One region of the Edwardsiella sp. EA181011 genome, then DNA from elsewhere that is predicted to be linked to it. Evidence: riboswitches for the same ligand, from Rfam matches in the RefSeq annotation. Region 1 holds a riboswitch; each other region holds the start of a gene.
The links. A riboswitch is a leader RNA that binds a small molecule or an ion and turns the genes downstream of it on or off. The one in region 1 is predicted to bind thiamine pyrophosphate.
Positions count from the first base shown of each region.

Region 2: linked by a shared signal. The riboswitch ahead of thiM (hydroxyethylthiazole kinase) and the one ahead of thiC (phosphomethylpyrimidine synthase ThiC) in region 1 are both predicted to bind thiamine pyrophosphate.
Region 3: linked by a shared signal. The riboswitch ahead of thiE (thiamine phosphate synthase) and the one ahead of thiC (phosphomethylpyrimidine synthase ThiC) in region 1 are both predicted to bind thiamine pyrophosphate.

Region 1 is NZ_CP011364.1:415,752-426,304, forward strand. Features, by position in the region: gene purH (bifunctional phosphoribosylaminoimidazolecarboxamide formyltransferase/IMP cyclohydrolase) at 1-383, shown strand, start outside; gene purD (phosphoribosylamine--glycine ligase) at 425-1,702, shown strand; gene QY76_RS01895 (DUF1481 domain-containing protein) at 1,737-2,411, opposite strand; gene hupA (nucleoid-associated protein HU-alpha) at 2,455-2,727, opposite strand; gene QY76_RS01905 (YjaG family protein) at 2,917-3,507, opposite strand; gene nfi (deoxyribonuclease V) at 3,613-4,299, opposite strand; gene hemE (uroporphyrinogen decarboxylase) at 4,314-5,378, opposite strand; gene nudC (NAD(+) diphosphatase) at 5,426-6,199, opposite strand; TPP riboswitch at 6,365-6,480, shown strand; gene thiC (phosphomethylpyrimidine synthase ThiC) at 6,591-8,522, shown strand; gene rpoC (DNA-directed RNA polymerase subunit beta') at 8,773-10,553, opposite strand, start outside.
Region 2 is NZ_CP011364.1:3,364,524-3,375,076, reverse strand. Features, by position in the region: gene uraH (hydroxyisourate hydrolase) at 313-720, shown strand; TPP riboswitch at 819-915, shown strand; gene thiM (hydroxyethylthiazole kinase) at 951-1,754, shown strand; gene thiD (bifunctional hydroxymethylpyrimidine kinase/phosphomethylpyrimidine kinase) at 1,751-2,566, shown strand; gene QY76_RS14925 (hypothetical protein) at 2,573-3,439, opposite strand; gene QY76_RS14920 (inhibitor of vertebrate lysozyme family protein) at 3,637-4,092, shown strand; gene QY76_RS14915 (DsbA family protein) at 4,217-4,855, shown strand; gene QY76_RS14910 (LysR substrate-binding domain-containing protein) at 5,767-6,711, shown strand; gene yegQ (tRNA 5-hydroxyuridine modification protein YegQ) at 7,179-8,540, opposite strand; gene QY76_RS14900 (YegP family protein) at 8,765-9,106, opposite strand; gene baeR (two-component system response regulator BaeR) at 9,264-9,995, opposite strand; gene baeS (two-component system sensor histidine kinase BaeS) at 10,102-10,553, opposite strand, start outside.
Region 3 is NZ_CP011364.1:3,539,021-3,549,573, reverse strand. Features, by position in the region: partial or broken gene tdcA (transcriptional regulator TdcA) at 405-1,345, shown strand; gene tdcB (bifunctional threonine ammonia-lyase/L-serine ammonia-lyase TdcB) at 1,442-2,431, shown strand; gene tdcC (threonine/serine transporter TdcC) at 2,453-3,784, shown strand; gene tdcD (propionate kinase) at 3,815-5,023, shown strand; gene pflB (formate C-acetyltransferase) at 5,056-7,350, shown strand; gene QY76_RS15680 (Rid family detoxifying hydrolase) at 7,362-7,760, shown strand; TPP riboswitch at 7,886-7,986, shown strand; gene thiE (thiamine phosphate synthase) at 8,205-8,840, shown strand; gene QY76_RS15670 (HesA/MoeB/ThiF family protein) at 8,833-9,591, shown strand; gene thiS (sulfur carrier protein ThiS) at 9,572-9,772, shown strand; gene thiG (thiazole synthase) at 9,774-10,541, shown strand; gene thiH (2-iminoacetate synthase ThiH) at 10,541-10,553, shown strand, end outside.

The DNA.
Region 1 (10,553 bases):
TGGTCACCGAACGCCAGCCCAGCGAGCAGGAGCTGCGCGATGCCTTGTTCTGCTGGAAAGTCGCCAAGTTTGTTAAGTCCAACGCCATCGTCTATGCACGGGATAACATGACCGTTGGCATCGGGGCCGGACAGATGAGCAGGGTCTATTCAGCCAAAATTGCCGGTATCAAAGCCGCGGACGAGGGTCTACAGGTCGCCGGATCCGTGATGGCATCCGATGCCTTCTTCCCATTCCGTGACGGTATCGATGCCGCCGCCGCCGTCGGGATCCGCTGCGTCATCCAGCCGGGGGGCTCTATCCGCGATGACGAGGTCATTGCCGCCGCTAACGAACACGGCATCGCCATGATCTTTACCGGCATGCGCCACTTCCGCCACTAAGCTAATCGCCGCGGGCCTCCCGCGGCTCACAGGTGACCATCATGAATATTTTGATTATCGGCAGCGGTGGGCGTGAACATGCCCTGGCTTGGAAAGCAGCCCAGTCTCCGCTGGCCGAACGCGTATTTGTCGCGCCGGGCAACGCCGGCACTGCGCAGGAGCCTGCGCTGGAGAACATCGATATCGCCGCGACCGATATCGATGCGTTGGTTGCGTTTGCTTTGCACCATCAGGTCGGGCTCACTATCGTCGGCCCAGAGGCGCCGCTGGTGCTCGGGGTGGTCGACGCCTTCCGCGCGGCGGGGCTGACTATCTTCGGCCCGAGCCAAAGCGCCGCCCGCCTCGAAGGTTCCAAAGCGTTCAGCAAAGACTTCCTGGCGCGTCAACGTATCCCTACCGCCACCTACCGTAATTTTACCGAGATCGAGCCGGCGCTGGCCTACGTGCGTGAACAGGGCGCACCGCTCGTGATCAAGGCCGATGGACTGGCCGCAGGTAAAGGGGTGATCGTCGCGATGACGCAGGAGGACGCCGAAGCCGCCGTCCACGATATGCTGGCCGGTAACGCCTTTGGCGATGCAGGGCACCGCATTGTCGTCGAGGAGTTTTTGGAAGGAGAAGAGGCCAGCTTTATCGTGATGGTCGACGGCGAACACGTGCTGCCGATGGCCACCAGCCAGGATCATAAGCGAGTTGGCGATGGTGACAGCGGCCCCAATACCGGTGGTATGGGAGCCTATTCGCCGGCGCCGGTGGTCAGCGACGCGGTGCATCAGCGGGTCATGGAGCAGGTGATTTGGCCAACCGTACGCGGTATGGCGCAGGAGGGCGCCCCCTATACCGGTTTCCTGTATGCCGGCCTGATGATCTCTGCCGACGGCGAGCCAAAGGTCATTGAGTTTAACTGTCGCTTTGGCGATCCGGAGACCCAGCCCATCATAATGCGCATGCAGTCCGATCTGGTCGCGCTGTGCCTGGCCGGTGCCAACGGCACCCTGGATCGCCAGTCATCGGCATGGGATCCGCGCCCCGCGCTGGGCGTCGTATTGGCCGCGGGCGGATACCCGGGCGACTATCGTCAGGGCGACGTCATTCACGGTCTCCCCCCTGGCAGCGCGCAGGCCAAGGTGTTTCACGCCGGAACCCGGCTGAATGCACAGGGCGAGGTCGAAACCTGCGGTGGACGAGTACTGTGCGCGACAGCGCTGGGCGAGGACATTGCCGAAGCGCAGCGCAATGCCTACCGTCTGGCCGATACGTTGAGCTGGGAGGGCGGATTCTGCCGCCGCGATATCGGCTACCGGGCGCTACAGCGCTAGCGCTCAGACTATCAAGCCGGCGCTAAGCCGGCTTTTACACTGTTTTTTCCGTCGGTGCCCAGGCGCAGATGTTATGATTGGCGACCTGCAGTAGCTGCGCGCCCTCCGGAGCCGACAGCCAGGCCACCCATAGCGGGCCACGGCTATTGGCTTCTCGCCGCGCCAGCTGTGCCGCCTGCCAGCCGGAGAGCGGCAGCGGCGCGACCTGACCATCGCAGCGCGTAAATATTCCCCCCTGCCAACGCCCCTGGATGAGATTTACCCCACCGGCCACCAGCGTCGCCGCCATCTCCTGCGCATGGCGGGCCTGATACTGGGCTTTGGCGACCTCGTCGCTCCCCGGCATCTCCTTGCTCCCATTGCGCAGACGCTGCATATAGCTCAGCGCGCCCTGCATATCGAAGCGCAGCTGCAGCACATCGTCATTACCCTGTCCCGTCTGCTGCAGGATCTGGTACAGATGTCCGTCGCGGTAGGTATAGCGATCGATCTGTGTCTCAGTGCCATCCAGCGGGGTAAATACCCGCATCATCGCCTGAGGCTGATGTCCCGCCCCCTCCAGGCGCCAGAGTCGAACGATCCCGCCGTCCGCGATATAGCCCGTCGCGGTAAACGGCGCCACCGGCGCAGCGGAATGGCAGCCGGTCAGCAGCAGTGCGACCGGCAACAGCCCACGTACCCGACGGCACATAGACAAAAGGGGCGTCATCGCCCCCTCAACTACATATTCTGCGCTTACCACGCGTGACTTATTACTTAACCGCGTCTTTCAATGCCTTGCCAGAAACGAACGCCGGTACGTTGGCGGCGGCAATTTTGATCTCATTGCCGGTCTGCGGGTTACGGCCAGTGCGCTCGTTACGATGATTCACTTTAAAAGTACCGAAACCAACCAATTGTACGGCATCGCCTGCTTTCAGAGACTCAGTAATAGCAGCCAGGGTAGACTCCAGAGCGGCTTTCGCCTGGGTCTTGGACAGATCGGCCTTGTCTGCAATTACATCAATCAGCTGAGTCTTATTCATAAGTTATCCTTACAGTGTGTTTATCGTTTGCAAAGCATCGAGTGCGACGGATATGCCGATTGACAGCACTCTCCTGCATACACGCACCGATAGCCACTTCTTTTACGCCCCCCAAATGTAGAACAAGCGGGGGGCGAATGTGAAGCCTTATAGGGCGACAAATCAGGTGTTAAATCACGTTTTGCCGTCTTATTGCGCTAATTCAATACCAATATTGCTCACACCTGCCTCACGTAGGTCTGCGCGCAGCCCTTTTATCAGTTCCAGATCGCGCTCTTCCGCTTCGCTCAGCAGGCGATAAATCTCCCACTGAATGTCCAGTTCATCCTGGATCGCCGGTAATGTCTTCAGTTCATCGTCGCTCATTTCGCGCCCAGACTGCGTCATTTCCAGCATGCCAACCGTATACAGAGAGGTTTCGCTCACGGCAATGGCATGCGCCAGCATCTCGCCGCCCAGCTGCGCGTGCAGGATCTCACTCAGCGCAACGCAGGCATCGATCGCCGGATAGACGCCATACATATCGTAGGCATCGGCATCGGGGATCGCCGCCTCTAGCTTTTCCAGCTGGCTGTCGAAGTTAATCTTGACGTCTTTCACCGTCAGAAGCTCCCAGACCAGATCCAGAATACGGCGATACACTGCCGCCTCGCCAAAGGCGCTCTGCTGGCAAAAAGCCTGGTAGTTGGGGTACATCCGCTCAGTAAGACAAGCCATAAAGGTCAGCTGTTGCCAGCTTTCCAACTTTTCCAGACGTTTATGAATGGGATTACGCAGCATGCTGAAGTCTCTCTCGATTATCTGCGGCGCAGTCTAACCGAATTGCGGGAAAAACCCTACGACTGCGCCTGATTATAGGAATCTTTATCCATCATCCGTTTACATTTATTCCACCTGAACCGCCGATCGCGGCTGGGCGGCCTGCCAGCGTAGAAAGGCCGGGCGTCGCGAGGCGATGGCATCGGCCCAGCGAGTCGGCTCCGGTAGGCGGTATCCGCGCAGGCAGCACTGTACCCACGCCAGCGCACTGTCCGTACTCACGCGATGGCCGCCGGAGATGAACAGCGGGTTACAGCGAGCCTTGCTACGCAGCACCCAACCAAGCTGCTCGGTCCCATCCATGAGCGCCACCACCGACCCCGGCGTCTCATCCAGCGGCGCCGACTGTCCGCACAGACGCCGTTTGGCAACCCCGATAGTGGGCACATCGACCAGCAGGCCAAAGTGGCTGGCAATCCCAAGACGGCGCGGGTGGGCGATCCCATGGCCGTCCACCATCACTAGCTGGGGGCGGTGCCGCAGCTGCCCCCACGCCTGTAGCAGAGCTGGATACTCACGAAACGAGAGAAAGCCGGGAATATAGGGCATCAGGGTCTCAATGCGGGCGACCTGATACTCCACCAGCGTCAGCTCAGGGTAGCGCAGTACGGCCAGTGCGGCGCGGGTCACCGCGCCATCCTGCTCAAACCCAACGTCGGCGCCGGCGATCAATACCGGGGTCTCCCAGCGATCCGCCCGCTCCACCTGTACCGCCCGGGCCCGCTGCTCACTGCGTAACGCCTGCAAATCCATCGGTTAATGTCCCATCAGCGATGATAAGGTACGGACAGCCGGTGCACCGTATCAACAAACACGCCGGCGTGCTCGGGAGGGACATCCGGATGAATACCGTGCCCCAGGTTGCACACGTGTCCCTCGCCCTGCCCGAAGCCGGCCAGGATCGTCTCGACCTCTTGCTCAATGCGCGCCGGCGGCGCATACAGCAGAGAGGGATCCATATTGCCCTGCAGCGCCACCCGATCGCCAACCCGACGGCGGGCATCCGCGATATCGCAGGTCCAGTCCAGTCCCAAGGCATCGCAGCCCGTATCAGCCATCGCCTCCAGCCACTGACCGCCGCCCTTGGTGAATAGCGTCACCGGCACCCGACGACCTTCGCTCTCACGCTGTAAGCCATCGATGATCTGGTGCATATAGCGCAAAGAGAACTCGCGATAGTCGCGCCCGGTCAGCACGCCCCCCCAGGTATCAAAGATCATCACCGCCTGCGCCCCGGCGCGGATCTGCGCATTCAGATACAGAATGACGCTTTGCGCCAGCTTATCCAGCAGCAGATGCAGCGCCGCCGGATCGGAGTACATCATCTTCTTAATTTTAGTAAAGGCCTTGCTGCTGCCGCCCTCTACCATATAGGTCGCCAGCGTCCAGGGGCTGCCGGAGAAGCCGATCAGCGGTACGTCACCGCGCAGACTGCGACGAATGGTACGCACCGCGTCCATGACATAGCCCAGCTCCTGTTCAGGATCGGGGATCGGAAGCCGTTGGATATCCGCGTGACAGGTCACAGGATGAGTAAAGCGCGGCCCCTCGCCGGTCTCGAAGTAGAGCCCCAGCCCCATGGCATCCGGCACGGTCAGTATGTCAGAAAACAGGATAGCCGCATCCAGCGGGAAACGACGCAGCGGCTGCAGCGTTACCTCGCAGGCCAGCTCGGCATTTTTGCACAGGGCGATAAAATTACCGGCCTGCGCGCGGGTGGCGTTGTACTCCGGCAGATAGCGCCCCGCCTGACGCATCATCCATACCGGGGTCACATCAACCGGCTGGCGCAGCAGCGCGCGCAGGTAGCGATCGTTTTTCAGTTCGGTCATCCTTCGGCTCCCATTATTATTTGATGGCATTGTAACATGCGCGCTGCTTATTCATGCTGCGCCCGGCACAGCGCGACGGTGTCTTCGATCAGGCGGCGGGCCACGGTGCCTGCAGGGGGAAGCTGTGGCAAACGATCATAGCGATACCAATCGGCTTCCTGCAGCTCTTTGGGATCGTGGCACAGATCGCCGGCGGCGTAGTCGGCCAGAAAAGCCATCATCAGCGAATGGGGAAACGGCCACGGCTGTGAGGTCACATAGCGCAGATTCTTCACCTGCAGCCGGCTCTCCTCAAAAATCTCCCGCGCCGCCGCCTGCTCCAGGGTCTCTCCCACTTCGACAAAGCCCGCCAGTACGGTATAGATTCCGTTACGGTGGCGATTATGCCGCGCCAGCAGAATATGATCATCACGGCGAATGGCAACGATGATGCAGGGTGCGATCTGTGGGTAATAGCGCTGCTGACAATGGGTGCATAGGCGTGCCCACTCCTGCTGGCTCGCGTGCATCGGATGCCCGCAGTAGCCGCAGAAACGGTGGGACTGAAAAAATGCCGCCAGCTGCACGCCGCGCCCGACCAGCTGAAACAGGCCGCGATCGGTATCGATCAGCTGGCGCACCGATACCATGTCCTGCGGATACGCCAGGCACAGCAGCCATACCGGCATGCCCTGCCACTCGCCGATGCGATACGCCATCTTGCCAACCAAATGCCACTGCGCGGCGCTACCGTATGGCAGTTCGCCCTCCGGCAGCCAGATACGCCCCCGATCGCTGACCACCCACCAACCGCTATCACCGTCACTCACTTGCTGTGCCACTGTCACCGTATACACCCCTTACGCTCGATGGACGCGCTGACCTCCCCTGCGCAGGCAGCGCCGCATCAATTCTACGTTATTACTAAACATATTATTAACAATGCTTGCAGTTTCGCAGGCCGCTCCTTACACTGGCTCCCGCAGCATAGGCTCCGCCTGCGCTGCGCTATCTTGTCGGAGTGCCTAGCTGATACGCCGTATCACAGGCTGAGACCGTTGATTCGGGATCCGCGGAACCTGATTGGGTTAATACCCACGAAGGGAACAAGAGTAATTATCACGCTGAACCGGGCTCAGGCCCTTTTGCAACGTTCACCACTATTCATTACTCCTCTCCGAGCTCCAGACAAGCAATTTTTCCCTGTAACACCGTTGATGGCAGGAATTTGCTATGTCTACCGTTACTCACCGCGACGCACCGCGTCGCCAGCGCCGAGCTCAGGCTCAGGCCTTTATCGATACTCTCCAGGCGCAAGCCTATCCCAGCTCCCAACGCATCTACCTACAGGGCTCACGCGCGGATCTCCGAGTCCCCCTGCGCGAAATTGCCCTGAGCCCCACCCTGATCGGTGGGACGCCAGAGCAGCCGCAGTGGCGTGATAATGAGGCGATTGCGGTGTACGACACCTCCGGCGCCTATGGCGATCCGCAGGCGGAGATCGATCTGCGCCGCGGGCTGCCAGCCATACGCCGCGCCTGGATTGCGGAGCGCAACGACAGCGAGATCCTGCCGGGGCGCAGCTCAGACTATACCCGCCGCCGCCAAGCCGATCAGGATCTGGAGACGCTGCGTTTTGACCAGCGCTCTCCCGCACGCCGCGCGCGGCCGGGACACCGGGTCACGCAGCTGCACTATGCCAGACAGGGTATCATCACCCCGGAGATGGAGTTTATCGCGCTGCGTGAGAATATGGGGCGCGAGCGCATTCGCAGTGCCGTTTTACGTCAGCAGCACCCGGGGATCGCCTTCGGCGCCCACCTGCCGGACAATATCACGCCGGCGTTTGTCCGGGACGAGGTCGCCGCCGGGCGCGCCATCATTCCGGCCAATATTAACCACCCCGAGTCAGAGCCAATGATTATCGGGCGTAACTTTCTGGTGAAGGTCAACGCGAACATCGGCAGCTCATCTGTCACCTCCTCTATAGAGGAAGAGGTCGAAAAGCTGGTGTGGGCCACCCGCTGGGGCGCCGATACCGTGATGGATCTCTCTACCGGCCGCTACATTCATGAGACGCGTGAGTGGATCCTCCGCAACAGCCCGGTGCCCATCGGTACCGTCCCCATCTATCAGGCGCTGGAGAAGGTCAACGGCATCGCCGAGAACCTTGACTGGCCGCTGGTCCGGGATACGCTGTTAGAACAGGCGGAGCAAGGCGTGGACTATTTCACTCTGCACGCGGGCCTGCTGCTGCGCTTCATTCCGATGACCGCCGAGCGCCTGACCGGTATCGTATCGCGCGGCGGCGCCATCATGGCCAAGTGGTGCCTGTCGCACCATCAGGAGAACTTCCTCTATACCCACTTCCGCGAGATCTGCGAGATCTGTAGTGCCTATGACATCGCGCTTTCACTCGGCGACGGCCTGCGGCCCGGATCGATCCAGGATGCCAACGATCCGGCCCAGTTCGCCGAGCTGCATACCCTGGGCGAGCTGACCCGCATCGCCTGGGAATACGATGTGCAGGTGATGATCGAGGGGCCGGGCCATGTCCCCATGCACATGATCCAGCGAAATATGGAAGAAGAGCTCAGCCACTGCCACGAGGCCCCCTTCTATACCCTGGGGCCGTTAACGACCGACATCGCGCCCGGCTACGACCATTTCACCTCCGGCATCGGTGCCGCCATGATCGGCTGGTTCGGCTGCGCGATGCTGTGCTATGTCACGCCCAAGGAGCACCTGGGACTGCCCGATAAGGATGACGTCAAGCAGGGGCTCATCACCTATAAGATCGCGGCCCACGCCGCCGATCTGGCCAAGGGACATCCCGGCGCGCAAATTCGCGATAACGCCATGTCCAAGGCCCGCTTCGAATTCCGCTGGGAGGATCAGTTCAATCTGGCGCTCGATCCGGTGACGGCGCGCGCCTATCACGATGCCACCCTGCCGCAGGCATCCGGTAAGCTCGCCCACTTCTGCTCGATGTGCGGGCCGAAGTTCTGCTCCATGAAGATATCTCGAGAGGTACGCGAGCACGCCGCGCGCCAGCAGGAGGCCGACCCCGGCATGGCACAAATGGCACAGCAGTTCCGGGAGCAGGGCAGCGAAATCTATCTGGCGGACGTCGCCGACAGCGTGCCGCAGCATAAAGGGTCGTAATACGCCAGCCTATTTTTGCTGCGGCGCCGGCAACATCGCGCTGATCAGCGCCATTACCCGGGCACCAGGCTGGCTGGCGGCGACCGATACTCTGCCACCGCGGATCGGGGGCGGCGCGCACACGACGTCTAACGTTCCGCGGCCTCTCCCCGCCCCACAGGCAAAATAGCCCCCTGCCTGGCAGAGGGGTTTCATCGGCAAAAAAAAAACCGCTCCGAAGAGCGGTTTTTCATACTGTCACACAGACTCGTTAGTCGTCATTGCCACCCAGCAGACCTGCGTTCAGCAGCTCGGCCAGGTTGGCGCTGGCTTCTTCCGCGCTCACCTGCGGTGCGCTAGAGGTATCGGCAGCGCGGCGGCGCATGCGATCCTGGTGGTAGGCATAGCCGGTACCCGCCGGGATCAGACGGCCCACGATGACGTTCTCTTTCAGGCCGCGCAGCTCATCACGCTTACCGGCAACGGCCGCTTCCGTCAGCACGCGGGTGGTCTCCTGGAAGGAGGCCGCGGAGATGAAGGACTCGGTCGCCAGAGACGCCTTGGTGATACCCAGCAGATCGCGCATATAGGTCGCGGCAATCTTGCCGTCAGACTCCAACAGGCGGTTGGCAATCTTGACGCGGGACACTTCCACCTGCTCGCCTTCCAGGAACTCGGAGCTGCCGGCATTGGCGATGGTCGCCTTACGCAACATCTGACGCACGATAACTTCGATGTGCTTATCGTTAATCTTAACGCCCTGCAGACGGTATACATCCTGGACTTCGTTAACGATATAGCGGGTTACCGCGTTCACGCCGCGCAGACGCAGGATGTCGTGCGGAGACTCTGGACCGTCGGAGATCACGTCGCCGCGTTCCACGCGTTCGCCTTCGAACACGTTGAGCTGACGCCACTTCGGAATCATCTCTTCGTAGGCATCGCTGCCATCCAGCGGCGTGATCACCAGGCGGCGCTTGCCCTTGGTCTCTTTACCGAAGGAAACCACGCCGCTGATCTCGGCCAGGATCGCCGGCTCTTTCGGACGACGGGCTTCGAACAGGTCGGCAACGCGCGGCAGACCACCGGTGATATCCTTAGTACCGCCGGATTCCTGTGGAATACGCGCCAGGGTGTCACCGGCGCTGATGGCAATGCCATCCTCCAGCTGCACGATCGCTTTACCCGGCAGGAAGTACTGGGCCGGCATATCGGTACCCGGCAGCAGCACGTCATCACCGTTGGCGTCAACGATCTTCAGCGCCGGACGCAGATCTTTACCGCTGCCGGTACGCTCTGCGGAGTCCAGAACCACCTGAGAGGAGAGACCGGTCAGCTCGTCGGTCTGACGGGTTACCGTCTGGCCGTCGATCATATCGGCGAAGCGGATGAAGCCGCTAACCTCAGTGATAACCGGCATGGTATGCGGGTCCCAGTTGGCGACCGTTTCACCGCCGTTCACCTCGGCACTATCGCCCTTGGCCAGCGTAGCACCGTAAGGCACCTTGTAGCTTTCCTTGGTACGACCGAATTCGTCGATCAGCTTCAGCTCGGTGTTACGTGAGGTGATAACCAGCTTACCGTCAGAGTTCACCACGAACTTGGCGTTGCTCAGCTTCAGGTTACCCTTGTTCTTCACCTGAATGCTGGACTCTGCCGCCGCACGTGATGCCGCACCACCGATGTGGAAGGTACGCATGGTCAGCTGGGTACCCGGTTCACCGATGGACTGTGCCGCGATGACGCCGATGGCTTCGCCCTTGTTCACCAGGTGACCACGGGCCAGATCGCGACCGTAGCAGTGGGCGCACACGCCGAAGTCAGTTTCACAGCTTACGACGGAGCGCACTTTCACGCTGTCGACAGAGTGCTCTTCCAGCAGGTCACACCATTTTTCGTTCAGCAGGGTGTTGCGCGGCACCAGGATATCCGCCGTACCCGGCTTCAGCACTTCCTCTGCCGTCACACGACCCAGAACGCGGTCACGCAGCGGTTCTTTAACGTCGCCACCTTCGATAACCGGGGTCATCACGATGCCGTTGTGGGTACCAC
Region 2 (10,553 bases), 990 kb from region 1:
TCAATGATGTAATTTTAACGCTATGAGTTTTATGTTTAAAATAGCATGCTATCATCCTGCCGCAGGTGTTCCATATGATTGGAGTAGCATATTGTGAATATTAATGCCCCCCAATTTATTCCTGCATCAAGACAGTATCTCGTATGCATCAATGCCGTTTAACACCTATCATTGTGGGGGTTTATCCCATATTTCCTCTCTCCTTGGCCTCTGCTTGTAATGCAGGCCGAAAAGATAACAGAAAGTTTAATAATGTGGGGGGAGGCATTTTGCTAGGCTGCCGGAGGGACGACATAACATAGGAGCCCAGTGATGAAAAAAATGCTTTTACTTACCGCGATGTTATCTGCGATCGGCGCGGCGGCACAGGCCGCCCCGGTGGGCACGCTGAGCGTGCATATCCTGAATCAGCAGACGGGAAAGCCGGCCCCCGGGGTGGCGGTGATGCTGGAGAGGCAGGATGGCAGCGCGTGGCGTGAGATCGCCCGCGCCGCGACGGATGACGATGGTCGCGTCCGCTCGCTGTACCCGGCGGCGGCCGATATGGACCCTGGCGTCTATCGGGTGACCTTTAAAACGGGCGCCTATTTCCATGAGCGGGGCCAGGATACCTTTTTCCCGGAGGTGCCGGTTTTATTCCGGGTAACGCAGCAGAATGAAAAGCTGCATGTGCCGCTGCTGCTGAGCCAGTATGGCTACGCCACGTACCGCGGCAGCTAGCGTCGCCCGCGCGGCGTTCCGCCGCGCATTTACAATCTCCGGCGTGAGTATTATCCTGCCGCTGGATTAACCATGGGTTAATTACAGTATTTTGATGAGTATATGACTCGGGGTGCCCTTCTACGTGAAGGCTGAGAAATACCCGTATTACCTGATCTGGATAATGCCAGCGTAGGGAAGTCACGGTGTCTGACCGCGCCGCCTTCTTCACGCCGGTTGAGAGAGACGCCATGTTGACGCAACCCACTCCCCTGCCTGATGCGCTGTGCGCCCAGGCGCTGATGACCTTACGCCAGCGTACGCCGCTGGTTCACTGCCTGACCAATGAAGTGGTGCAAAGCCTGACAGCCAACGTGCTGCTGGCGCTGGGCGCCGCCCCGGCGATGGTGGTGCAGACCGAGGAGGCCCGCCAGTTTGCGGCGCTGGCCGATGCGCTGCTGATCAATATCGGTACGCTGTATGACGCGCGCGCCGACAGTATGCTGGCGGCGATTGAGGCGGCCAATCTGGCAGGAACCCCCTGGGTACTGGATCCGGTGGCCGTCGGTGCGCTGTGCTATCGCAGCGATTTCGCCCATCGTCTGCTGCGGTTGCGCCCGGCGGTGATTCGCGGCAACGCCTCTGAAATCCTGGCGCTGGCCGGCGCCCCTTCGCGCGGGCGCGGCGTCGATAGTCAGGATGATGCGCTGGCGGCGCTGCCGGCGGCGGCTGCGCTGGCGCGCGATAGCGGTGCGGTGGTGGCGATTACCGGTGCCAGCGATTACGTGACCGATGGACAAAACAGCTACCGGATCGACGGCGGCGATCCGCTGATGACCCGGGTCGTCGGTACCGGCTGCGCACTGTCGGCGGTGGTGGCGGCCTTCAGCGTATTGGACGATCGCCTGACGGCGGTGGCTAGCGCCTGCCGGGTGATGGCGCTGGCGGGTGAGCGGGCGGCGGCGCAGGCCAGCGGTCCCGGCAGCTTCACGCCCCATTTCCTGGACGCCCTGTATAGCCTCCAGCCCGCCGTCATCGCGGGGGAGGCGGCATGAGCATGAGCGCAGAACGGATTAATGCCCTGACCATCGCCGGCACCGATCCCAGCGGCGGCGCCGGGATCCAGGCCGATCTCAAAGCCTTTTCCGCGCTGGGCGCCTATGGCACCAGCGTCATCACCGCGCTGGTAGCCCAGAATACCCGCGGCGTACAGTCGGTTTACCCTATCGACGCCGGGTTTGTCCGGGAGCAGCTGGACTCCGTGCTGAGCGATGTGCGCATCGACAGCGCGAAAATTGGCATGCTGGCGAGCGCCGATATCGTCGCCTGCGTCGCCCAGACGCTGACGCGCTACCCGCTGCCGTACGTCGTTCTGGATACGGTCATGGTGGCCAAAAGCGGCGATGCGCTGCTGGCGCCGCAGGCCGTCAGCGCGATTCGCGAGCAGCTGTTGCCGCAGGTCTCGCTGATCACCCCCAACCTGCCGGAGGCCGCCGCGCTGCTGGGGGGCTCGGTGGCGGAGGATGAGGCGGCGATGGTTGCCCAGGGCGAAGCGCTGTTGGCGCTGGGGTGTCAGGCGGTGCTGATGAAGGGGGGGCACCTACGGGGCGGGGAGAGCCCCGACTGGCTGCTGACCCGCGACGGCGCCGCCGAGCGCTTTAGCGCGGCGCGCGTGGCGACGCGCCATACTCACGGGACGGGCTGCACCCTGTCCGCGGCGCTGGCGGCGCTGCGCCCGCGTCATGAGGACTGGCGCGCTACCGTTGCCGCCGCGAAGGCGTATCTGCAGGGGGCGTTGATGGCCGCGGACTCCCTGCAGGTGGGACAGGGCATTGGCCCGGTGCACCACTTTTACCGCTGGTGGTAAGCGGGGCTAGGCGGCGTGCTGCGCCGCCAGCGCATTCAGCACGGCGAGCCGCTGCAGGTGCTCGGCGTCGAAACGGTTGAGGGTGAAAAACGGCATCTCCGCGTCCGGGCGCAGCGCCAGCGCCAGCGCCGGTTTATCCTCCGCGCCGGCCAGCCAGCCGATCAGATAGCTGGCCTGACGCTGCGGGCTTTTCCAGCTCAGCAGCAGCGAGGGCCACGGGTTGGATTCGCTGGCGGCCCGCGTGGCGATGAACAGGCCATCGTACCAGCGCCCGGCGTAGTCACCGTCGTGCTCCAAGGTGTGCGGATCGCGCTGGAGCCACTGGTGCAGGCTGTGGATCCCGTCGCAGCTCAGGCTGCGCTCCAGCGCCTGCCACTGCGGATAGCCATGGCTATGCTGCCAGCAGGCGATGCCCAGATAGTCATTGATCTCCGCCCACCAGCCCGTCATCTGCTCGCGTAGCGTGGCATCGCGCACGGCGCGGTAGGGGACCAGTCGCCGATCGCCGGCGGCCAGATCCTGCAGGGCAACCAGCGGCAGGGTTTTCGGTTTACTGCGCAGGGTGGCCCACAGCAGCAGCTTAGGAATGCGCGGCGTAATGGTCTGCACGCTGAAGCGATACGCGTCGCCGACGGAGAGGACAACGCCGCTGGAGGTGCCGCGTTTGTCCTGATAGTTACGGATGATGACCAGCGGATTGAACGCCATCCAGCCGGTCAGGTAGCTCTCCTGCGGGCGATCGGCGTGGCCAAATGCGTCGACCCGCTGGCGGATGGCGGAGCAGTCCAGCGCATCAAGCGCGCCGGCGCTGGCGGCATCGTAGCGCTCGCGTGCGAGGGCGGGCAGCGGGGGAAGGGTAATCATATCGCTCATAGTGTGGTATCCAGAAAAACGTGGGCGGGCCAAGCTTACCCTAAAGCCCGGCGGCGGGGCCGATGCCAAGGTACTTTTCTGCTATAGATCAACTTTTTCAGATTGAGAATGACTGATAAAAATAGTAAATATTTTATTTATGAAACAGCTGCGGCGTAAATAAATGACGGTGCCGCGACCTAACTGAAGGAGTTACCATGAAAACGATCGCCGGGGCGCTGGCCGCCCTTCTGTTGGCCTACGGAGCGCCGGTAATGGCCGATGAGGCTATTCCGCCCTCGTTATCTGAGCTGATGGCCCAGCCGTCGTATCAGCAGAGCTGGAAGCAGGCGCTGCAGGGCGAGAAGGATCTGCCGTCGTGGGTGCGCAGCGGACAGGGAACCTCTGCGCCGCCGCAGACGCTGACCTGGCAGGGTAAGGCGTATCAGGTCGGCATGGTCTGTCAGCCGCACAACTGCGGCAACCGGCAGCTGTTTATCGCCTTCAGCGCTGATCGACGCCAGGCCTGGGCGCTGCGTGTAACGCTGCCGGACAGCGATGCTGCGATGCTGCAGCCCGCCAAGTATGCCCGCTTTCAGTGGCTGGGCAATCCGGACGCCTCCCTGAAGGTGCTGCTGATGCAGCAGGTAACGTCGCAGCCGGATTGGAAATAGCGCGCGTCACGCGTGCGCTGCCGCTGTATCAGCGTGTAATCCGGTGTAATTAATCGTAAATCCGTACGGCGTTCGCCGTGTGGAATGCTACTCTGCGCACAAGTTGACTTGATACGGTAAAGTGATGATGAAAACGAGACTCTTCCAGGCCGCCGCCGGCCTGCTGGTACTGTGCTCTGTTGCCGCTCAGGCTGCTGGGTATCAGGAAGGAAAACAGTATACCGACATGCCGAAAGCCGTGCCCGGCGCACCGGCGGTCGTCGAATTTTTCTCTTTCTATTGCCCGCCCTGTAACCAGTTTGCCAACGTTTACCGCATCGGTGAGGCAGTAAACGGGATCCTGCCGCCGGGGGAGAAGGTGGTGAAATACCACGTGAGCTTCCTGGGGCCGCAGGGAGCGGCGTTGACGGAGGCGTGGTCCGTCGCGCAGGCCCTCGGCGTATCGGATAAGGTGGAGAAGCCGCTGTTTGATGCGGTGCAGGTGAAGCGCAGCATTAACTCTCCGGCGGATATCCGTCAGGTATTTGTCGACTCCGGCGTTGCGGCGGCGGAGTACGACGCGGCGCTGAACAGTTTTGTCGTGAAATCGCTGACCGCGCGGCAGGAGAATGCGGTGCAGGCCTTTGGCGTGCGCGGCACCCCGTCGTTCTATGTCGCGGGTAAGTACCAGATTAAAAATGATGGAATGCAGGCGACCAGTATTGATGGCTATCGCAGCGAATATGCGGACGTGGTGAAGTTCCTGCTGGCTCAGGGTAAATAACGCTCCCCTCTGCCGATAAACGCCTGGGCCAGGAGCCCGGGCGTTTTTTTTGGGGCGTTTGCAGCGCGCCAATGGCGCAGGGGTGCGGGGTAAGACCCTAAAGACCCATGCCCCATACCGCCGCGTCCCCTTCTCTTTCAGCTCAGCGCCTCCGCGAGCCGCCGCTGGCGACATGAGCGGGCGGCATCGCGGCGGTGGCGGCGGAGCGCCTCAGGACAAGCCGGGGAAGGTGCCAATCTGGCCATATTCCCGCGCGGATGCCATTCGCATGGGGGCTATTTCGCCCCGCATCGGGATAATACCCTAAGTCCAGGGATATGACGTGCACGGGATGGGATGATTCGGGGATGCCTTTTTCCCGCGCGGGCAAAGCGGGGACGGGCGTCTTAATGGATTAATCGGACGCCGTCGCATTGTTTTTTATCAATGTCGCCGGCCTTCAGGTTGGCGCTGCTGCGCTGCATTTTAACCCTATCGCTTATTATCATAGGATATATCCGTATCGACAACGCGATAAGCCGGTTAACCGACGGGGGCGGACATCAACGCACCCGCGGGGCGCTGTCTATCTCAGCCTAGGCGCCCTTACGCTGAGAGGAGGATTCCCCTGCGGCACTCATTGCCAATCGCCGGCGTTATATCTTAATCGCTCGCCTTAATGTGACGGCCCCCTGACGCCCGTACGCGCTATTGTGCATCGTGCGCGGTTATGCACCATAGTATACATTTATTAAATAAATATAGGTGACAAATACTTGATATATATGCTTAGCGCCGGTGTTTTATCAGAAGAATACGATTTATCTCGCTGTTATGACTGAGTCTATTGAGTTATCAGTGTGAATGTATAAGCTGTCCTGAAATGGTCGATATAAAGAATGCCATTTAAAACATAAGGATAGTGTATTTGTATGGAGCGTTCTAATCACAGTAATTTATTGCATTTAAAGGGCTTCGATCTCAATCTGCTGACCGTATTTGAGATGGTGTTTTTACACAGCAGCGTCAGCCGTGCGGCGGCGGCGATGGGCACCACCCCCTCGGCGGTGAGTCAGTCGCTGCAAAAGCTGCGTCAGCACTTTGACGATCCGCTATTTATCCGCGCAGGCAAGGGGATTTCGCCAACGGCGTTGGGCGTTTGCCTGCATGATCAGATCGCCCAGGGGCTGTCGCTGATTGAAAATACCCTCAACGCGACGCTTTCCGCCAAGCAGCGCCGCAAGTTTGTCGTTTTCGCCCCCTGCTGCGTGGCGCTGCAGGTGCTGCCCGCCGCTGTGAGCGCCCTTGAGCGTCTTGGCGTCGGGTATGAGCTGCTGCACTACAGCGAGTATGCGGATTATCATCCGCATACCATTGCTGAGCAGCTGCTGAATTTTCGCAAGGCCGACGTGGTGTTCAGTACGACGCCGGTGACGACGCATGCGGTGCACTGCCTGCCGTTTACAAACGAACCGCTGGCGTTGGTATGCCGCGATGGACATCCGCGCCTCGGGGAGACGTGCAGCGAGGTTCAGCTGAGCGGGGAGCGGTTTGTGATCCTGCAGCGCGCCCATAGCGACGGGGATCGCTTTGCATTTCTACACGGCGGCCGGGTAGTTCTGCGCTCGGACTCCTTTATCTCGATACTGGGGGTGGTCAGCCATAGCGATTTGCTGACGGTTTTACCGCGGGAGGTCGCGCTGCGCTACGGTGCGTCCTTTAATCTGCGGGTGGTGGAGACGGCATTTGCGATCCCGCCGATCCCGCTCTATCTCACCTATAACAAGCTTTCCCTACGCAACCCCGAGTTCCGTAACCTGCTTGACGTGCTGACGGACACCGTCTCCCTGGGGAGCATGGTGCCTCTGACGGCGTGAGCCGATACGCTCGTCTAGCGCCGCGCCAGCCCGTGATAAGGACCCACCCCGCAGGCCTATTTTTAGCTGAACGGATTCAGTTATTCCTGATTATTTCTACATGGCGTGATAAATAAGTAATCAGTAGCGATTGTTTTTTTAATTGGTTAGATACGAAATATCGATGAATATATTTCGTTGTAGGCTAAAGAGAATAGATGATTCATCACGTCGGCGCGGCCACATGATTTTTTTCATTAAAAATCATGTGGTTGAAATTATTTTGCCCGAATGGGATTATTCTTTGAAAAAAAGAAAACCAGCCCAAGGGAGATTGGGCCGGCAAGGAGGTGGTTCCTAGTATTGCTATTTCGTTATTGCTTTTTGTGTGGCAATAATAACCATGACGAGGTTACTTTAGTGTGATCGTCATCGGGTATTATCAAAAAAATAAAAAAAGCCGGAGTGATTCCGGCTGGGGCTGAACATTATTGGGCGTGAGGGTTACGGGTACTAGTGCCCTGTAGGTTACGCATGAGCAGGGCATAGGCCAGATCGATCTCCGCCGGTAGCGGAATATAGACTGTATGCCCGTTGCCCGGCGCGACGTCGGTCGGCTGGCCCTGCCTGTCGCGCAGATCGTCCAGGGTGAACTGAATATTGCCCTGCGGCGTCATCAGCTCCAGGCTGTCGCCGCGGGAAAACTTGTTTTTCACCAGCACTTCGGCATAGCCATCGCGGCGCTCACCGCTGAGCTCGCCGACGAACTGCTGGCGATCGGAGACGGAGTAGCCGTAGTCATAGTTCTGCTGATCTTCGTGTACGTGGCGACGCAGGAAACCTTCGGTATAGCCGCGGTGCGCCAGCGACTCCAGGGTGGTCAGCAGGCTGGGATCGAAAGGCTTGCCGGCCACCGCATCATCGATCGCTTTGCGGTAAACCTGCGCCGTGCGGGCGCAGTAGTAAAACGACTTGGTGCGCCCCTCAATTTTCAGCGAGTGCACCCCCATCTCCGTCAGACGTCCCACGTGCTGAATGGCGCGCAGATCCTTTGAATTCATAATATAGGTGCCGTGCTCGTCTTCAAAGGCGCTCATATACTCACCCGGGCGCATGCTCTCTTCCAGCATGAAGACCCGGTTGGTCGGCGCACCGATGCCCAGGGTGGGTTCGACCTGCTGCACCGGGATCGGCTGGTGCTGATGCACAATGTTGCCGACCTCGTCCTCTTTGCCTTCCTGCACCTTGTATTCCCAGCGGCAGGCGTTGGTGCAGGTGCCCTGGTTGGGATCGCGCTTATTGATATAGCCTGATAGCAGGCAGCGTCCGGAATAGGCCATGCACAGCGCGCCGTGGACGAACACCTCCAGCTCCATCTGCGGTACCTGTGCGCGGATTTCGGCGATCTCCTCCAGCGACAGCTCTCGCGACAGGATCACGCGAGTCAGCCCCATCTGCTGCCAGAATTTTACCGTTGCCCAGTTGACCGCGTTAGCCTGTACCGATAGATGAATCGCCATCGACGGAAACGCGTCGCGCACCATCGAGATCAGGCCAGGATCGGACATGATCAGGGCATCCGGCCCCATATCGATGACCGGCCTAAGATCGCGCAGAAAGGTTTTCAGCTTCGCGTTGTGCGGCGCAATATTGACCACCACGTAGAACTTCTTGCCCAGCGTATGGGCTTCCTGAATACCCAGCGCCAGGTTTTCATGGTTGAACTCGTTGTTGCGCACGCGCAGGCTATAGCGCGGCTGGCCCGCGTAAACCGCGTCGGCGCCATAGGCAAAGGCGTAACGCATGTTTTTCAGCGAACCGGCCGGGGACAGTAATTCCGGAGTAAACATAGATGACTCTCTTGTTCTGATCACAGGTCAGGCTGCAGCGTAGGGCGTGCCTCATCGTCATCCGTGCGCGCTGACGCCGCGCGCGGAGCGGAGAGCTGCCCCAGAGGCTTGCAGTAAAGGCGGGCATTATAGAGAGTTGGCGCGGGCAGTACAATCAAGGCCCCGCCGTGCCCGGAGCCTTGTCGGTGCAGCGCCCGGCAGAAAAGGGCCGGAGTGGTCTCCCGTCACTGCCCGCGGCTCAGATCGCGGATGTCGCGGGTCTGGGCATTCTTTTTAACGGACTGGATCCCTTTACGGGCGGCGCTTTCAGAGCTGTAGTGCTCGCTGTGGCCGATCACCTGATGGTTCTTGGCCTTGAGTAAAAAGTAGGGTTGCTCCCCTTCACAGCACAGCTCATACTGCGCCTCCTCGGCGGCGTTGGCCTGCACGGAGAGAATGCCGTTTTCGACCGAGGCGTGGGAGGCGTACATTTCACTGCTGAGGATCACCTCGCCGTTACCGGCCTTGAGGTTGAAATGAAACCGCCCATTAAGGGTGCGTTTGATCTCGTAATAGCCCATTGTCATGGGTATCTCCTTGCCTGTGTTACGATAACGAATCCGCCATCGCCGCGTGGCGAATGGCGGATTATGGCGGGATACTGTCCATAGTAGTATAGCGTTCATCAGCACGGCCGGCGGCGCAGGTGCCGAAACCGCATGTATCGCCGCGGCGGGGGAGGCCTCAGGCGATGACGCGGCAGGGGGCCCCTTCCCAGCGGTAGCCGACGCCATACACCGAGCGGATGAGCGGCTCGTCGCCCTCGACAGGTTCAAGCTTGCGTCGCAGATTTTTGATGTGGCTGTCGACGGTGCGGTCGGTGACCACCCGGTAGTCGTCATACAGGTGATTGAGCAGCTGTTCGCGGGAGAGGACGCTGCCCGGCTGGGTCGCCAGGGTCTTCAGCAGACGGAACTCCGCCTGGGTCAGATCCAGCGGCTGCTGGCGATAGCTGGCCTGAAAACGGCTTTCATCGATGAGCAGCGGCGCCGGCTCGGACAGGGTATCCTGCAGCCCGCAGCGGCGCAGGATCGTCTTCACCCGGGCGACCACCTCGCGCGGGCTATAGGGCTTGCAAATATAGTCATCAGCGCCGATCTCCAGCCCCAGCAGACGATCTATCTCCTCGATCTTGGCGGTGACCATCACGATCGGTACCTCTGAGGTGCGGCGGATCTCGCGGCACAGCGTCAGGCCGTCGACGCCCGGCAGCATCAGATCCAGCAAAATCAAATCGCAGAGATGCTCCTGCAGGTAGGGCAGCACCTCATCGCCCTGGCTCAGCCAGTGAGGGCGATAGCCGGCGGCGATCAGATAGTCGATCAGCAACTGACCCAGCTTGGGCTCATCTTCAACGATCAGGACGCGCGCCCCCTGCGGCTCGGGCATCAGCGGGGTGGTGGCAAGCATATTCATCGGTCTACTCCCGGTTAGGCATCATCAGGTTAAGGCTCGAACGGCGCCGGTGCACCGGCCAGGGGCATCGCGCCGCCGCCGGTGGCCGTATGGCTTTTACGGTGGTTCAGGTCTGCGGCTCCAGCGGCAGGGTTACGGTCATCGCGACGCCGCCCAGCGGCGAATGGCTGGCGCTCAGGCTGCCGCCGTGGGCGGCGACAATATTCTGACAGATGGACAGCCCGAGCCCCGAGCCCCCGCTGGCGCGGCTACGCGAGCCCTCCGCGCGGTAAAAGCGCTCAAAGATATGCTGCAGTTGCTCCGCGCTGACGCCCGGCGCGCTGTCCTGCCAGCACAGCGTCAGCGTATCGCTACTCTTTTGGCCCACGATCTGCAGCTCGCCGCCGCTATCGGTGTAGCGTAGGCTATTTTCCAGCAGGTTGTTAAACAGCTGCAGCAGACGGTCGGGATCGCCGAACACTCGGGCCGCGTCCGGCAGCCGCAGGGTCAGACGGATCCCTTTGGCGGCCAGCCGATCGCGAAACGCGCCGGCGGCGGCCTGCACTAGGGCGCTCGCCT
Region 3 (10,553 bases), 810 kb from region 1:
TTTCCCACTGATAATGTTCTTTTGTCCAGGTAGCAGGGCGCCGCTTGGCGCGCGGCGAGGGGGGCAGACAGGGCAGCCCCGCTGGGGTGAACCGATGGCACCGATAACATTCTGATGGAATATTTTTGTTTATCCGCATAAATTCATTTTTAGCTTCTTGGCGATTTAAAAATAGCTTTTTGGGAGGTGTTTAAATTATCGCCATAACATAAAGTTATTCTCTCTTTTTTTCTTGATTGTGGTCATGAAAAAATACGTTATTTTTATTTATCTATATGAAATGTATAGGGTAAATATCAATTAAGAACATTGTACTTTATAAACTGTGAGCAATAACACATCCCCCCATAACCCTATTTAGTAGAGTTCAATACCACCCGCTGAGAGAATAAGTGCTAATGAATATGAACACCTTTATTCTACCCAAAACGCAACACCTTGTGGTCTTTCAGGAGGTCATCAGAAGCGGCTCAATTGGGGCTGCAGCCAAGCGTTTAGGAATTTCTCAACCGGCGGTAAGCAAGACCATCAGCGAGATGGAAGACTATTTTGGTATCGAGGTTATCATTCGTAAAAATACCGGCGTCACGCTGACCAGTGCGGGGCAGGTGCTGCTGAACTATTCCGAGTCAATCACCCGTGAAATGAAGAATATGGTCAGTGAGATCAATAGTCTGAGCTGTAGTAGCGTAGCCGATGTCGCCTTTGGTTTTCCCTCCCTGATCGGCTTTACCTTCCTGTCGCAGATGATTAAGACATTTAAAAGCGTCTTTCCCAGCGCGCAGGTGTCGATGTTTGAAGCTCAGCTTTCATCCTTTTTCCCGGCGATCCGTGATGGCCGTCTGGATTTTGCCATCGGTACGCTGAGCGACGATATGCAGCTGCAGGATCTGCACGTCGAACCGCTGTTTGATTCAGAGTTTGTCGTCGTCGCCAATAAGTCCCGCAGCGGCAGTGGCCCACTGACGCTGGAGGCTCTACGGCATGAGCAGTGGGCGCTGCCGCAAACCGATATGGGATATTATAAACAGCTGCTCAGTATTCTGAATAAGCACCAGATGACACCGCTAATATCATAAAAACCGACTCAGTCGTCACGATCTATAATTTGGTGCTCAATGCAAATTTCCTTACCGTGATCCCCTGCGATATGACGACCCCCTTCGGCTCAAACCAGTTTATGACCCTGGCGATTGAGGATGCGCTGCCAATCGCACATTATGCCGCAATTTGGTCAAAAAACTATAAGATTAAAAAATCCGCTCTGCTGTTGGTCGAGTTGGCTAAGCAGTATTGTCCAAGCCAGTGTGCCAAATATAAACAGCCCGTCGCCGCTGAGCAGTAGCACGTTAGATTAACGAATGTGGGTAATTAAACGATACCCACAGGATCAGTATTGTCGTTGGCTTTGAATATAAATTACTCTTATAGAGAGGATAGCATGCATATTACATATGATCTTCCCGTTAGCATTGATGATATTCAAGCAGCAAAAACCAGACTCTCCGGAAAAATATATAAAACAGGGATGCCGCGCTCTAATTATCTGAGCGAACGCTGTAAGGGCGAAATATTTTTGAAGTTTGAAAATATGCAGCGTACCGGTTCGTTTAAAATTCGCGGCGCGTTCAATAAGCTCAGCTCCCTGACGGATAGCGAGCGACGTAAAGGGGTGGTGGCCTGCTCTGCCGGTAACCATGCCCAGGGGGTTTCACTCTCCTGCGCCATGCTGGGGATCGACGGTAAGGTCGTCATGCCGACCAGTGCGCCCAAATCTAAGGTTGCGGCAACCAGTGACTATTCGGCAGAGGTCGTGCTACACGGCAATAACTTTAACGAAACTATCGAAAAAGTGAGCGAGATTGTCGAGATGGAAGGACGGATATTTATTCCGCCCTACGATGATCCGCTGGTGATTGCCGGCCAGGGGACCATCGGTCTGGAGATTTTAGAGGATCTCTATGATGTCGATAATGTTATTGTACCGGTCGGCGGCGGTGGGCTGATAGCCGGTATTGCCATTGCGATTAAATCGGTTAACCCGACCATCCGTATTATCGGCGTGCAATCGGAAAACGTACACGGTATGGCGGCGTCCTATTACGGCGGGGAGATCGCCTCTCACCGTACGGGCGGTACGCTGGCCGACGGCTGCGATGTCTCTCGGCCAGGGAACCTGACCTTTGAGATCGCCCGCGAGCTGGTTGACGACATGGTTCTGGTCAGTGAAGAGGAGATCCGGGCCAGCATGGTGGCGCTGATCCAGCGCAATAAGGTGATTACCGAAGGGGCCGGCGCCTTAGCCTCTGCCGCACTGCTGAGTGGAAAGCTCGATCAGTATATTAAAGGGCGCAAAAGCGTCAGCATCATCTCCGGTGGGAATATTGATCTCTCCCGCGTTTCGCAAATCACCGGGCTGGTAGGCGCCTGATTTTTTATGTGAGGATAAGATATGAGTAGCACTGACAGTGTCGTTACGGGTCAGGCCAAGGTGACCACGTGGCGCAAAACGGATACACGCTGGGTTTTAGGGTTGTTCGGCACGGCGATCGGAGCCGGCGTTTTGTTTTTTCCGATCAGCGCCGGTATCGGTGGACTGCTGCCGATTATTTTCATGCTTATTCTTGCTTTTCCCATCGCGTTCTTTTGCCATCGCGCGTTGGCCCGTCTGTGTCTGTCCGGGCACAGCGCATCGGATAATATTACCGATACCGTCGATCAGCACTTCGGCCATGTCGGTGGCGTGGTGATCACCTTCCTGTATTTTTTTGCCATCTGTCCGCTGCTGTGGATCTACGGCGTGACCATCACCAATACGTTTATTGCCTTCTGGGAGCATCAGCTGCTGCTACCGGCCATTAACCGCGGCGTGGTGGCGCTGGCGATCCTGCTGGTCATGGCGTTTTTTATCTACTTCGGCAAGGATTTAATGGTTAAGGTGATGGGATATCTGGTCTTTCCCTTCATTACCTGCCTGGTGCTGATCTCCCTGTCGCTGATCCCCTACTGGACGAGTGACATCTTTACCAGCTTTGACATGCACAGCCTGAGTCTGTTCGGCAGCCATGGCATTCTGGTAACCGTATGGCTGGGGATCGCGATTATGGTGTTCTCCTTCAACTTTTCCCCCATCGTCTCGTCGTTTGTGGTCTCCAAACGCGAAGAGTATGAGGCGGAGTTTGGCCGGGAATATACCGAGCAAAAGTGTGCGAAGATCATCTCGCGCGCCAGCGTGCTGATGGTGGTGGTGGTGATGTTCTTTGCCTTTAGCTGCCTGTTTACCCTGTCGCCGCAGGATATGGCGCAGGCTAAACAGCAGAACATTCCCATTCTCTCCTATCTGGCCAACCACTTCAGCTCGCTGGGCAGCGGGAAATCTACTTATGCCACCGTTTTGGAGTATGCCGCATCGATTATCGCCCTGGTGGCTATTTTTAAATCGTTCTTTGGTCATTACCTGGGAACCCTGGAGGGGTTGAACGGTTTGATCATTAAATTTGGTTACCATGGAGAGAAGTCACAGGCGCCGATGAAGAAGCTCAATATGATCAGCATGGTCATCATTATGGGCTCTACCTGGGTCATCGCATATCTCAACCCGAATATTCTGGATCTGATCGGTGCGATGGGCGCCCCGATTATTGCTGCACTGCTGTGTCTGCTGCCGATGTATGCGGTATGGCGGGTTCCTGCGCTGGCGAAATATAAAGGTAAAGCCTCTAACTATTTTGTCACGATTATCGGCCTGCTTACCATCCTGAATATTGTTTATCAGCTGATGTAATTCGGCGATCGGACGATGGGGAGTCATAAAATGGATGAGTATCCAGTCGTGCTGGTGATAAACAGCGGATCGTCTTCGATTAAGTTTTCCGTGCTGGACGCTCAGCGCTGTGAGGTGCTGCTGTCCGGCATCGCCGAAGGCATCAATAGCGGCAGCGCGACGCTGTCGGTGAACGGCGCGGCGCCGGTCGCGCTGGCGCAGCAGGGCTATGAGCCGGCGCTGGTCGCTATCTGCGCCGAGTTGGAGAAGCGCAGCCTGATTGAGAGCGTGGCCTTAATCGGCCACCGGGTCGCGCACGGCGGCAATCTGTTTCAGCAGTCGGCGATCGTGGACGATGAGGTGATGGAGAAGATTCGCCGGATCTCGCCGTTGGCGCCGCTGCACAACTATGCCAACCTGAGCGGTATGGTCTCCGCTCGACATCTGTTTCCCGGTGTGACCCAGGTGGCGGTGTTTGATACCAGCTTTCATCAGACGCTGGCGCCGGAGGCCTGGCTGTACGCCCTGCCATACCGTTATGCGCAGGAGTATGGCGTGCGGCGCTACGGTTTTCACGGCACCTCGCATCGCTATGTGTCGCAGCGGGCTCATCATCTGCTGGGGCTCGCTGAGGCCGACTCCGGGCTGGTGATTGCGCACCTTGGCAATGGGGCCTCTATCTGCGCGGTGCGCAACGGACGCAGCGTCGATACCTCCATGGGGATGACGCCGCTGGAGGGGCTGATGATGGGCACCCGCAGCGGCGACGTCGACTTTGGGGCGCTGGCCTGGATCGCCAGCCAGACCGGCCAGTCGATCGCCGATCTGGAGCAGATGGTGAACACCGAGTCGGGGCTGCTGGGGATCTCCGGACTGTCGTCGGATCTGCGGGTCTTGGAGAGGGCGCAGCGGGAGGGGCATCGGCGGGCCGATTTGGCGATCCGCACCTTTGTCCACCGCATTGCGCGCCATATCGGCGGGCACGCCGCCTCGCTGCGGCGTCTGGACGGCATCATCTTTACCGGCGGGATCGGTGAGAATTCGGCGCTGATCCGGCGGATGGTGCTGGAACATTTATCCGTATTCGGTATTACGCTGGCGCCGGATAAAAATAATCTCCCCGGTAGCGCAGGTGAAAGAATTATATCCGGAGAGGACTCAGCCGTTATTTGCGCAGTAATTCCTACCGATGAAGAGAGAATGATTGCTCTGGATGCACTGCGTCTGGGAAAAATGATGCCATCGATTGAATACGTATAATTTATTCATTGTTATCTAAAGAGAGTATTTCCATGAAGGTTGATATTAATACCGGCGATCGCGCGTATGCCGAGGCCTGGTATGGCTTTATAGGTACTGAATGGAAAAACGAAATAAACGTTCGTGACTTTATTCAGAATAACTATACGCCTTATACCGGCGATGAATCTTTTCTGGCGCAGGCGACGCCCGCGACAACGGCGCTATGGCAAAAGGTGATGGAGGGGATCCGCACCGAGAATGCGACCCATGCACCGGTCGATTTTGATACGAACGTCGCGACGACGATTACCTCTCACGGGCCGGGCTATATCGCGCGGGAGCTGGAGACCATCGTCGGTTTGCAGACGGATGCTCCCCTAAAGCGTGCGCTGCATCCGTTTGGCGGCATCAACATGATCCGCAGCTCGTTTAACGCCTATGGACGGGCGATGGATCCGGCGTTCGAGTATCTGTTCAGCGACCTGCGCAAGACCCATAACCAGGGGGTCTTCGACGTCTACTCACCGGAGATGCTGCGCTGCCGTAAGTCGGGGATTTTGACCGGCCTGCCGGACGGCTATGGCCGCGGACGTATCATCGGCGACTATCGCCGAGTGCCGCTGTACGGTATCGCCTATCTGGTGCGTGAGCGTGAGCTGCAGTTCGCCGCGCTGCAGCCGGCGCTGGAGCGCGGCGACGATCTGGAGGGGGTGATCCGCCTGCGTGAGGAGCTGGCGGAGCAGCGGCGGGCGCTGCTGCAGATCCAGGAGATGGCCGCCGGCTACGGCTATGATATCTCCCGTCCGGCGCGCAGCGCGCAGGAGGCGATACAGTGGCTGTACTTCGCCTATCTGGCCGCCGTGAAGTCACAGAACGGCGGCGCCATGTCGCTGGGACGCACCGCCACCTTCCTGGATATCTATATCGAGCGCGATCTGCAGGCCGGTGCCCTGACGGAGACCCAGGCGCAGGAGCTGATCGACCACTTCATCATGAAGATCCGCATGGTACGCTTTCTGCGCACGCCGGAGTTCGACTCACTGTTCTCCGGCGATCCGATCTGGGCGACGGAGGCGATCGGCGGAATGGGGCTGGATGGCCGTACCCTGGTGACCCGTAGCTCATATCGCTATCTGCATACGCTGCATACCATGGGGCCGGCGCCGGAGCCAAACCTGACTATCCTGTGGTCGGAGGCGCTGCCGGTCAGCTTTAAAAAGTATGCCGCGCATCTCTCTATTCTGACCTCGTCGCTGCAGTATGAAAACGATGATCTGATGCGCCCGGACTTTAACAGCGATGACTATGGTATCGCCTGCTGCGTCAGCCCGATGGTGATCGGGAAACAGATGCAGTTCTTTGGCGCCCGCGCGAACCTGGCCAAAACCCTGCTGTACGCGATTAACGGCGGAGTGGACGAGAAGCTGAAGATCCAGGTGGGGCCGAAAATCGCGCCCCTGATGGATACGGTGCTGGAGTATGAGACGGTGATCGAAAGCCTCGATCGTTTTATGGACTGGCTGGCGGTCCAGTACATCAGCGCGCTGAATCTGATCCACTACATGCACGACAAGTACAGCTATGAGGCGGCGCTGATGGCGCTGCATGACCGCGATGTCTACCGCACTATGGCCTGCGGCATCGCCGGACTGTCGGTGGCGGTGGACTCCCTGTCCGCCATTAAGTACGCGCGGGTGACGCCGATCCGCGACGAGCAGGGTCTGGCGGTGGACTTCGCCATCGAGGGGGACTACCCGCAGTATGGCAACAACGACGATCGGGTCGATCGTATCGCCTGCGACCTGGTCGAGCGCTTTATGAAGAAGATCCGGGCGCTGCCAACCTACCGTCACGCGGTGCCGACCCAGTCGATTCTGACCATCACCTCCAACGTGGTCTACGGGCAAAAGACCGGCAATACACCGGACGGCCGCCGCACCGGGACGCCGTTCGCGCCGGGGGCTAACCCGATGCACGGGCGCGACACAAAAGGCGCCGTGGCCTCACTGACCTCCGTGGCCAAGCTGCCCTTTACCTATGCCAAAGACGGCATCTCCTATACCTTCTCCATCGTGCCGCAGGCGCTGGGCAAGGAGGAGACGGTGCGCAAGGATAACCTGGTCGGCCTACTGGACGGCTACTTCCACCATCGGGAGGCGGTTGAGGGCGGTCAGCACCTCAATGTCAACGTGATGAACCGCGATATGCTGCTGGATGCGATAGCGCACCCGGAAAACTACCCGAACCTGACCATCCGGGTCTCCGGCTATGCGGTGCGCTTCAATGCGCTCACCCGGGAACAGCAGCAGGATGTGATTTCACGCACCTTTACCCGCACGTTTTGAGGAGGATAACAATGCAGCGTAACACCCTGGCTACGGCACAGGCGCCGGGCGCGATTGGCCCCTATGTGCAGGGCGTTGATCTGGGCGGTCTGGTGATGACATCGGGACAGATCCCGGTCGATCCGCAAACGGGACGTGTGGCGGACGCGGTCGCCGAGCAGGCGCGCCAGAGCCTGGAAAATGTCGCCGCCATTGTCCAGGCCGCCGGACTGACGGTCGGCGATATCGTCAAGACTACGGTTTTTATCACCGAACTGCAGGATTTTGAGGTGATAAACCGAGTATACGCGGAATTCTTCGATGCCCACGGCGCCGCTTATCCCGCACGCAGCTGTGTGCAGGTTGCCGCGCTACCGAAAGCGGTGAAGCTAGAGATTGAGGCCATCGCCTGGCGCGGATGCTCCCGCTAACCCTCCGGCCGCCTGTCTTGGCGGCCTGTTTTTTTGAGCGCCGGCATCAGGTTTGCGGTGCCTGGCTTGAGATTTTCAGCATTAACGCGTAGTTTAGCTGCGCAACCCTGCCGTCACGGCAGGGGGTTATCTTGTCGGAGTGCCCTGTTGGGCTGAGACCGTTTATTCGGGATCCGCGGAACCTGATCAGGCTAATACCTGCGAAGGGAACAAGAGTTACACTGCTGCTGCATCGCCGTTAGGCGATCTCACCTCTTGCTTCATCCGTCGTCTGACAAGCCACGTCCTTATCTTAGGGAAATGAGCTATGTCCGGAACTCAATCACCCCATCGCGCCTCTGCGCGCGGCCTTGGCGGGCGGCTCCACCGCGCCCTGCTTTTCCCCGTGGCACGCCGTACGCTAGCCCACGGCGGCGCACGGTGCCTGCATCAGGAGGTGGTCTGATGTATCAGCCTGATTTTCCCCCGGTACCGCAGCGCTTAGGGCTGTATCCGGTCGTTGACAGCGTGGAATGGATCGCCCGTCTGCTGGAGGCCGGGGTACGCACCCTCCAACTGCGGATCAAAGATAAGGCGGAGGGTGAGGTAGAGGACGATGTGATCGCCGCCATTGCGCTGGGGCGCCGCTATAGCGCCCGGCTTTTTATTAACGATTACTGGCGGCTGGCTATCAAACACCGGGCCTATGGCGTCCATCTGGGCCAGGAGGATCTGACGGAATGTGACCTGGCCGGGATTAAGCGCGCCGGGTTACGTTTGGGCGTGTCCACCCATGATGACATGGAGATGGATGTCGCGCTGGCAGTCCGTCCCTCCTATATTGCGCTCGGCCATGTATTCCCGACCCAGACCAAGCAGATGCCTTCCGCGCCGCAGGGGCTGGTGCAGCTGGCGCGCCATATTGCGCGTCTGGCCGGCTACCCAACCGTCGCCATCGGCGGCATCACGCTTGCCCGTATCCCAGAGGTGCTGGCGACCGGCGTCGGCGGCGTGGCTGTCGTCAGCGCCATCACCCAGGCGCCCGACTGGTTACAGGCTACGGCGCGGCTGCTTGAGAGGGTGGGCGCAGGTGATGAATGATCGCGATTTTATGCGTTACAGTCGGCAGATTTTACTGCCGGATATCGACGTTAGCGGGCAGTCCCGGCTGCTGGAGAGCCGGGTATTGATCGCCGGGCTGGGAGGGCTGGGCGCGCCTGCCGCGCTGTATCTCGCCGGCGCAGGCGTTGGCACGCTGGTGCTGGCGGATGACGATGACGTTCACCTGAGTAATCTGCAACGGCAAATCATGTTTAGCGCGGAGGATATCGGCAAGCCGAAGGCCGAGGCCGCCCGGGAGCGCCTATCTCGGCTGAACCCGGATATTACGCTGATCGCACGCCAGGAGCGCCTTGGCGGCGAAGCGCTGTTAAACGAGGTCCGCCAGGCGGATGTGGTGCTCGACTGCACTGACAACATGGCAACGCGCCAAGCGATTAACGCCGCCTGCGTTGCGGCCTCGACGGCCTTGGTGAGCGCTAGCGCCGTGGGGTTTGGCGGCCAGATGATGGTGTTGGCGCCCCCCTGGACGCATGGCTGTTATCGCTGCCTGTGGCCGGAGGATGCCGAGCCTGAACGCAGCTGCCGCAGCGCCGGCGTCATCGGCCCGGTGGTGGGCGTGATGGGGACACTTCAGGCGCTGGAGGCGATTAAGTTGTTGAGCGGCCTGGAGACGCAGCGGGGTGTCCTGCGTCTGTTTGACGCCCGCGCCAATCGTTGGCATACGCTGACGCTCCGGCGTGCAGAGGGGTGCCCGGTCTGCGGAGGCGATGATGAACGTGTTTGTCAATGATGAGGCCATCGTCTGCCCGCCGGCGTTAAGCGTGTCGGCGCTGCTGGCGCAGCTACAGCTGCCAACGGCCGGCATGGCGCTGGCGCTTAACCAGCATATTCTTCCGCATGCGCAGTGGCGGGATCATATCCTGCAGGAGGGCGACTCCCTTCTGCTGTTTCAGGTGATAGCCGGAGGCTGACATGTTGCGTATTGCCGATAAAACCTTTGAGTCCCATCTGTTCACCGGCACCGGTAAGTTTGCCTCGCCGCAGGTGATGCTGGAGGCGATTCGCGCCTCGGGAAGTCAGCTGGTGACGCTGGCGATGAAGCGGGTGGATCTCCGCGGACATCGCGATGCCATCCTGGCGCCGTTGCGCTCGTCGGGCGTGACGTTGCTGCCCAATACCTCCGGTGCGAAAACGGCGGAGGAAGCCGTCTTTGCCGCCAGGCTGGCGCGAGAGGCGCTGGGAACCCACTGGGTAAAGCTGGAGATCCACCCGGATGCACGCTGGCTGCTGCCGGATCCGATCGAAACGCTGAGGGCGGCGGAGAGCCTAGTGAAACAGGGATTTGTCGTGTTGCCCTACTGCGGCGCGGATCCGGTACTGTGCAAGCGGCTGGAGGAGGCCGGCTGCGCCGCCGTGATGCCCTTGGGCGCCCCCATCGGTTCGAACCAGGGGCTGGAGACCCGCGCAATGCTGGAGATAATCATCAGTCAGTCGATGGTACCGGTGGTGGTCGATGCCGGCATCGGTCTCCCCAGCCATGCCGCGCAGGCGCTGGAAATGGGCGCCGATGCCGTGCTGGTCAACACCGCGATAGCCGTTGCCGATGACCCCATCCGTATGGCCCGGGCTTTCCGCCTGGCGGTCGAAGCCGGTTTGCTCGCCCGCGCGGCCGTGCCGGGGGCCTGCAGCCAACGGGCTCAGGCCACCAGCCCGCTGACCCGTTTTCTGGAGGCTCGGTAATGGAGACCTTCA